2 regions of the Methylobacterium sp. Leaf85 genome follow, and region 1 is predicted to be linked to the other one. Evidence: riboswitches for the same ligand, from Rfam matches in the RefSeq annotation. Region 1 holds a riboswitch; the other holds the start of a gene.
What was found. A riboswitch is a leader RNA that binds a small molecule or an ion and turns the genes downstream of it on or off. The one in region 1 is predicted to bind thiamine pyrophosphate.
Positions count from the first base shown of each region.

Region 2: another riboswitch for thiamine pyrophosphate. It lies ahead of thiO (glycine oxidase ThiO); the one in region 1 lies ahead of thiC (phosphomethylpyrimidine synthase ThiC).

Region 1 covers NZ_LMME01000002.1:75,191-79,373, reverse strand. Annotated here, with positions in the region: gene ASF08_RS02920 (D-amino acid dehydrogenase) at 1-213, shown strand, start outside; gene thiC (phosphomethylpyrimidine synthase ThiC) at 267-2,174, opposite strand; TPP riboswitch at 2,260-2,366, opposite strand; gene ASF08_RS23645 (BA14K family protein) at 2,640-3,302, shown strand; gene ASF08_RS02905 (DUF2721 domain-containing protein) at 3,518-4,045, shown strand; gene ASF08_RS02900 (TIGR01244 family sulfur transferase) at 4,061-4,183, opposite strand, start outside.
Region 2 covers NZ_LMME01000032.1:82,155-86,337, reverse strand. Annotated here, with positions in the region: gene ASF08_RS18180 (thiazole synthase) at 1-584, opposite strand, end outside; gene thiS (sulfur carrier protein ThiS) at 601-813, opposite strand; gene thiO (glycine oxidase ThiO) at 810-2,036, opposite strand; TPP riboswitch at 2,107-2,237, opposite strand; gene ASF08_RS18165 (adenylate/guanylate cyclase domain-containing protein) at 2,303-3,553, opposite strand; gene ASF08_RS18160 (hypothetical protein) at 3,717-4,106, shown strand.

The DNA.
Region 1 (4,183 bases):
TTCTGGACCGGCCTGCGGCCGATGACGCCGGACGGTACGCCCATCGTCGGCGGAACGCGTCTGCCGAACCTCTATACCAATACCGGCCATGGCACCCTGGGCTGGACCATGGCCTGCGGCTCGGGTCGGGTGCTGGCCGACCTCATCTCCGGCCGCACGCCGGACATCGCCACGCCGGACCTCGCCGTCAGCCGCTACGCAAGCGGTGCCTGACGATGGGGCGATGCCCCCTCGCGCCGGGGCGCGAGGGGGTGGGGCGGGGCGGCCTATTCGGCCGCGTCGACGTAGAGCTTGCCGCCCTCGGCCTGGAACTCGGCGGATTTCGCCGCCATTCCCGCCTCGCGCTCGGCCTGGCTCATGGGGGTGGCCTCGCCCAGCACCTGTCCGGCCGCCTCCATGGCGAGCACCTCGGCGCGCAGATCCTGCGTGATCTTCATCGAGCAGAATTTCGGGCCGCACATGGAGCAGAAATGCGCGACCTTGTGGGCGTCCTTCGGCAGGGTCTCGTCGTGGTAGGCGCGCGCCGTGTCGGGATCGAGGGACAGGTTGAACTGGTCCTCCCAGCGGAAGTCGAACCGGGCGCGTGACAGAGCGTCGTCACGCAGCTGCGCCGCCGGATGGCCCTTGGCGAGATCGGCGGCATGGGCCGCGATCTTGTAGGTGATCACGCCTTCCTTGACGTCGTCGCGGTTGGGCAGGCCGAGATGCTCCTTCGGGGTGACGTAGCAGAGCATGGCGCAGCCGAACCAGCCGATCATGGCGGCGCCGATGCCCGAGGTGATGTGGTCGTAGCCCGGTGCGATGTCGGTGGTCAGCGGGCCGAGGGTATAGAACGGCGCCTCGCCGCACTCCTCCAGCTGCTTTTCCATGTTCACCTTGATCTTGTGCATCGGCACGTGGCCGGGGCCCTCGATCATGGTCTGGCAGCCCTTGTCCCAGGCGATCTTGGTGAGTTCGCCGAGGGTCTCGAGTTCCGCGAACTGGGCCGCGTCGTTGGCATCCGCGATGGAGCCGGGGCGCAGGCCGTCGCCCAGCGAGAACGATACGTCGTAGGCCCGCATGATGTCGCAGATCTCGTCGAACCGCTCGTAGAGGAACGATTCCCGGTGCCCGGCGAGGCACCAACGCGCCATGATCGAGCCGCCGCGCGAGACGATGCCGGTGACGCGGCGAGCGGTGAGCGGCACATGGGCGAGGCGCACGCCCGCATGGATGGTGAAGTAATCGATGCCCTGCTCGGCCTGCTCGATGAGGGTGTCCTTGAAGACCTCCCAGTCGAGCTTCAGCGGATCGCCGCCGACCTTCTCAAGCGCCTGGTAGATCGGCACGGTGCCGATGGGGACGGGCGAGTTGCGCACGATCCAGGAGCGGATGTTGTGGATATTTCGGCCGGTGGAGAGATCCATCACCGTGTCGGCGCCCCAGCGGGTCGCCCAGACCAGTTTCTCCACCTCTTCCGCTGCCGACGAAGTCACGGCCGAATTGCCGATATTGGCGTTGATCTTGACGAGGAAGTTGCGGCCGATCGCCATCGGCTCCACCTCGGGGTGGTTGATGTTGGCCGGGATGATGGCGCGGCCGCGCGCCACCTCGTCGCGCACGAATTCGGGGGTGATGAAGGCGGGGAGCGACGCGCCGAAGCTGTTGCCGTCGGCCAGTGCGGTCTGCGCGCCTTCCAGCATCGTCTCGCGGGCGAGGTTTTCGCGGTGAGCGACGTAGATCATCTCCTCGGTGATGATCCCGGCTTTGGCGAACTCGTACTGCGTCACCATCTGGCCGGGGCCGGCCTTGCGGATCTGGCGCGTCGCCGGACAGGGGGCGACGAGCTTGTCCTCCGGCACGAAACCGTTGTCCTCGGGCTTGACCGCGCGCGGCGTGATCGTGGCGTAGCCGCGCTTGGCGATCCACGGGTCGCGGAGCAGGGGCAGGCCGGCGTTCAGGTCGATCCGGGCATCGGTCTCGGTATAGGGACCCGACGGATCGTAGACCCGCACCGGGGCCTCCTTCGGATCGCTCAACGTGACCTCGCGGAACGGCACCCGGATGTCGTCACGGCCTGCCACGCTCGCATAGACCTTGCGCGAGCCCATGATCGGGCCGGTGGTCACCGCTTGCGGCTGCCCCTTGGCGGGTTCTTGTCCGGAAAGGTCTTTGGGGAGGACGGGTGCGTTCATTTCGGATTCGCTCCTGGCGTGGGAGGCGATCCGGTTCGCAACGGTACGTCAGGACGACGGGCACCCGCTCGTCTGGAGCAGACAACCCAAGCGTAGTTCCCGTCCCTCCGCCGGTATGAGCCGGATCAGGTTCAAGGGTCAGGGCTGCGGCCCTATCTCAGCCCCCTGAACGGGGCCCCCCTCGGAACGATTCGAAAGTCTGCGCTCGCGCCCGCTTTGTCAATCTCGAAGGCAAATATCCCAGCGCGGCTGAAAGGCGGTTCCGTTTCCTTCCCGGCGGCGCTCGACCGCCCCTCGATGCCCGCGTGTTGAGTGCCATTGTCGGACATGCGGTTTTAATCCCCGGAAATCGACAATGATCATGCCGTCATATTAGATATTCAAACCAACAGACTTGATGGAGCTTTCTCGAATAGCTGCGCGTTGCCAGTCCTGATGTCCCGAAGACAACCAGGCTGGTGTTCCATGAACAAAGTTATTCTCGCCTCCGCCGCGCTGCTCGGCGCGGTCGCGTTCGTACCGTCCTCGGCCGATGCCCGTGAAGGCGGTGGCTGGGGTGGCGGCGGTGGTGGTGGCGGCGGTGGTGGCGGCGGTGGTGGTGGCCGCATGAGCGCTGGTGGCGGGCTCGCCGCTGCGGGTGGCGGGGGGCGAGGCTGGGGCGGTGGCGGCATCGGTGGCGGCGGACTCGCCGCGGGGGGGGCTGGCCGGGGAGGCTGGGGGGATGGACGTGGGCAGGGCATAGGACAGGGCGGCGTCGGTCGCGGCCCGATCGTCGGCGGTGGCTATGGCCGCGGCGGCGGATTCAATCGTGGTGGCTACGGCTACAATCGTGGCTACGGCCGAGGATATGGCTATGGCGGTCTCGGCCTCGGATTGGGTCTAGGCCTCGCGGGCGCCGGTCTCGGCTACGGCTACGGCAGTAGCTATTACGGCAACGATTACTACGACGGCGGATATTACCGCGGCGGCTACGCGCCGGCCTATTATGGAGGTGCGGTAGAGGTTCAGCAGGATGTCGGCGGGTCCGACCAGGACGTGGCCTACTGCATCCAGCGCTTCCGGTCCTACGATCAGCGGTCGGGCACCTATCTCGGCAATGACGGCCTGCGTCATCGCTGCCCGCAGTAACGCCTTTCGTCCTGGCGCGATTGCCTGACCCTCACCGAGTCCGGAAGCCTCGCAGCCCCTGCCGCGGGGCTTCGTCGCATCTATGGCCCCGCGTCTGCTCGGCAGAGGAGGGACGACGTCGAGGCTCGAGGTTCTGTCACCGGCATCCGGAACCCGCGTCCACCTCCGAAACGGCGCATCTTCCGGTGCCGGGCGGCATGGCGTAACGCCCTATCATGATGGCTTCCGGTCCTCTCCTCGCTCCCGACGACATCGCGCATGTCATTCAGATCGCGCTCGCGCCCGCCTTCCTGCTAACGGCGCTGGCGACGCTGCTCAACGTCTTCTCCACGCGCCTGGGGCGGGTGGCCGACCGGGTGGATGACGCCGCCGACCGGCTGCAGAAGGCGGATGCGGACGAGGCCGCCCACCTGTCGTACCAGCTGGCCTATCTGCGTCGGCGCTCCTTCATGCTCGATGTGGCGGTGGTCCTCGCCTCGTTCGGCAGCATCATGACCGGCATTGCGGTGCTGACGCTGTTCGTGGGGGCCTTGCGCGATGCAGCCACGGCCTCCGTCCTGTTCGGCTGCTTCGGAATCGCCCTGGTCTGCACGGTGGCGGCCATCGTCGCCTTCCTCATCGAGATCCTGATGGCGGGCCGCCGCGTCCGGGACGAAGTCGACCGCCAGACGGTCGAGGCCTCGGACCGTGAAGCGGGCGGACCAGAGATCCCCCGTCGCTCGCCTCGCCCGGGGCGGTCCTGACCGGGGCCGGCGACCTCACGTCCCGGCGGGCGTGTCGTCATGCGTGTCGAGCCAGCGCACGGCGCCGCCGAGGTCGAAGCCGCGCTCCCGGCCATAGGCCAGCAGGTCATCGCGGCGCAGACGCCCCGCCAGCACTTC
Region 2 (4,183 bases), on a different contig from region 1:
CCGATCCCCGCATCCACGATGACCGGCACGCTGGCGCGGCGGCAAATCAATTCGAGATTGGCGGGGTTGGCGACCCCCATCCCCGACCCGATGAGCGACCCCATCGGCATCACCGCGGCGCAACCGATATCGGCGAGCCGCTGGCACACGACGGGATCGTCGTTGCAATAGGGCAGCACGACGAACCCGTCATCGACGAGGTGGCGACAGGCTTCCAGCAACTCGGCCACGTCCGGATAGAGCGTTTCGCGGTCGCCGATGACCTCGACCTTGATCCAGTTGGTGTCGAGCGCCTCGCGGGCCAGTTCGGCCGTCATGATCGCGTCGCGGGCGGTCTCGCAGCCGGCGGTGTTGGGCAGGAAGCGATACCCCTTCAGGCGCCGCACCGTATCCGAGCCATGGCCCTGGAGGGAGACCCGGCGGATCGAGGCGGTGACGACCTCCGCCCCGGAGGCTTCCACCGCATCGACCATGATGCTCTGCGTGGGATATCCCGCCGTGCCGATGAAGAGGCGGGAGCCCAAGCTCACGCCGGCGATGACCAGCGCGTCGTCGGCAGCGGCTTCGATCGTGTGTCCGTTCATGATCCCGATCCCTCGACTATCCGCCCTGCATGGCGCGCACGATCTCGACCTTGTCGCCCTCGGCGACAGGGGTCGTCTCCCAGTCGCGACGGCGGATGACGGTGCCGTTCAGCGCGATGGCGATGCCCTGCGGGCTCTCGATCCCCGTCTCCTCCGCCTCGACTTGGAAGAGGGTCGACAGGTCCGCCGCCTCGACCTCGCGCGGGTGCCCATTGATGGTGAGCCTCATGCGAAAGCCCTCCTCTCGGCCCGCGCGGGCCGCCGAAACCGGGCGAGGCCGAAGCCGCGCGCGAAATCGGGCAGCGCGCCGGTGGTGAGAAGGGCGCAGACGGCGTCGGCCGTGGCCGGAGCCAGGAGGTATCCATTGCGGTGATGGCCGGTGGCCGCCACGAGGCCGGGCGCCAGCGTGTCGATGATCGGCGCATCGTCGTCGGACGTCGGCCGGAAACCGCTCCAGACCGCCTCGACCTCCATCTCCTCGATGCCGGGCAACACGCGTCGCGCCCCTTCGAGGAGCGCGTAGAGACCGCCGGCGGTGACGCCGGGAACGAAGCCGCAATCCTCCACCGTGGCCCCCACGATGAGATGGCCATCGGCCTTCGGGGCCATGTGGACCTGTTCGGTCCACACCATGTGCGAGAGGTTGCCCGTCCGGGCCGTGGTCTTCAGCGCCAGCGACTGGCCGCGGATCGGCCGAACCGGCAGGGCGAGGTCCTCCGGCAGGAGTCCGGCCTCCCCGCTCCATGCGCCCGCCGCGAGAATCACGGTCGCGGCCGATGCGGTTCCTCGAGGCGTCGTGACGCCCCGGACGCGGCCCCCCTCCCAATCCAGCGCTTCCGCCGGACATCGCTCGACGATGGTCACTCCGGCCGCCTGGGCCGCGCGGGTGAGCGCCGCCATGACGAGGGGCGGGTCGACCTGATGATCCTCCGCGCAGAACAGGCCGGCGGTGACCGAAGGACGAAGGGCCGGCTCGCGGGCACGGACTTCCGTCCCCGACAGCCAGCGCGCCGTGAGGCCGGAGCGGATCTGAAGATCGTGCCGAAAGCGCAGGCGGTCCACCTCGTCGCGCCCGATGGCGAGGACGAGGGTCCCCTCCTCCCGGTAATCGATGCCGATACCGGAGGCGGCCTGGAGTTCGTCGCGAAAGCCGGGCCAGCGCGCCAAGCTCTCGAGGGCCAGGGGGAGCAGGGGATCGGAGCCCGGTTCGTGTTCCGCCGCGGGCGCGAGCATCCCCGTGGCCGCGAGACTCGCCCCGGCGCCCACGGTGTCACGCTCGATCACCGTGACGGTGAGACCCGCCCGAGCCAGGCGCCATGCCGCGGAAAGGCCGATCAGACCGGCGCCCACGATCACGACGTCGCTTCGCGCGGGCAGAGCATTACCGTCGATGACGAGACCGGTGGACCGGCGCGACAGGGTATTCGGGGTGGCTGAGACGTCCAAGGGCAACCTCCGCGATGATCCGCAGAGATTGGTGTCCTTCAGCTTCCGATCCGAAGCATGCCGGGCTTCCTTGAACAGAAAACCCACGGTCCAATCCCTACGCCGGTATGAGCCGGTTCAGGTTCGAAGGATTTCCGCGCCGCACGGACCCGTGGTCCACGCTCATCGGTTTCTCAGCCCCTTGACGGGGATCTCCCTGGAACACCCCAGATGTGGGCAAGGAGCACGCTCCGGTCAATCCCCACCGACGCCGTTTGATAGGCCAGCCGGTGTCAGAGTGCCGCCGGTGTCCGGCCCGGCCGGTAGACGCCCATCGATTCGGCGAACCCGTCGAGCGCGTGCTCGCCGAGAGATTCCGATTCGTCCCAGAGGAAATCGACGAAGGGCTTCGACATGAGGAGCGGTTCGCCGAGGATCTTGTTCAGGCGCGCGAGCCGGCTCGCCAGATTCACGTCGCGGCCGATGACGGTGAAGTCGAGGCGCGCGCCGGACCCGACATTGCCGTAGGCCGCCTCCCCGTGGTGAAGCGCGATGCCGGCAACGACGGGCTGCGCGAAACGCCCGATGGCATTCGCCTCGTCGAGGGCGGAGAGGGCGGAACGGGCGGCGATGAGCGCGCCCTTGGCGGCCCCGCCGAGATCGTCGCCGCGCTCGCGGAAGATCGCCAGCAGCCCGTCGCCGAGATATTTCAGAACCTCGCCGCCTTCCCGCTCCACCGCCGGCACCAGGCAATCGAAGAAGATGTTGAGGAGGTCGACGGCTTCCTCGGGCGTCATGTCGGCGGAGATCTGGGTGTAGTCTCGCATATCGGCGAACAGGATGGCCGAGCGGATGCGCTTGACCTGCCCGCGACGGATGTCGCCGGACAGGATCGCCCGGTGCGGCTCGTCGCCCACATAGATGCGCAGGACCTGATCCAGCGTCTTGTTGACGATCCGCATCTCCATCACCGCAGCCAGGGTCGGCATGACGAACCGGAGTATGGCGATGTCCTCGTCCCGGAATCCGTCCGGGGCGCGGGTCGCGAAGGTGATGCCGTTGCGCGAGCCGTTGGTGAAGAACAGCGGCGCCACGATGTAATGCGTGTAGCCCCCGGCCTTGAGATCGCCGATGATCGAGTATCGCAGATCATCCGCGTCGTTCAGGTCGACCATCAGCCATTCGCCGGTCTCGTGGACGGTGAAGAACGGACTGTCGTGATAGGCCTTGTCGGACGCTTCCCCGTGCGGAAACAGGCGCACGGTCGATCCGCTCTCGGGGGTCCAGAATCGACCGACCCCGGAATACTCGGAATGAAGCGTGTCGATGGCGGTGGATGCCCGGTCGACGGGAACGCCGAGGGCGATCAGCCGCTCGGACATCCCCGCCAGGAGGTCGTCCGCCTGCGGCAGGCGCGCCCCTTCGATCAGGAGCCAGTCCCTCAGGGCAACGCATTCCTGCAGGGACCCGAACGGCACGTCGTTCGCCTCCGACCCATCCGCTTCGGCAGTCGGCGAGGGATGAGGCGGGCCAAGATCGAGCATGTTGCCAAAGTGGGTCGGAGGGGGCGGGGCGGCAACGGGTGCCGCCACGTTCGTCACCAGGTCCGACAGTCAATATCGTCCCATTGGTGCCATGATAAGGTGAAAATGACCAATACCGGCTCATCATGACGCCGAGATTCTACTCCCGTCATCGGAACCACCCATGCCTATCGCACCCCGTGCCGTCGCCCTCGTGATCGCCATGGCGCTTGCCGGGGCCGCGCAGGCCGGCCCCCTCCTGCTTCCCGCCGCCAACACACCCATGCAGGCTCCCCCCGCATCGCGGGACGAAGCCGGCATTCCGACGACGTCGAGCTTTTCGGAGTCCAACGAAGCCAGCAGCCGGCGTCAGACGGTCTTCAACGAGCGGATCGCCCGTCGCGGGGAACGGGCCATCGCGTCTCTCTGCACGGGTTGCAGGACGGATGGGTCTCGACAGAAGCAGCGCGTCGCCGGGCGCGTGACCCCCGTGGCGGGCGCCGTCATGCCCGACGCCGAAAGCATCTATTCGCGCAAGAGCGGCTTCGATCCGGCCCGGGCAGGGAACCAATAAGGGATCGGGGGCGACGTGTAGCCTCCCCTGGCGTGAAGACGTGAGCTGAAACGACAATGGCGCACCCTTCGGTGCGC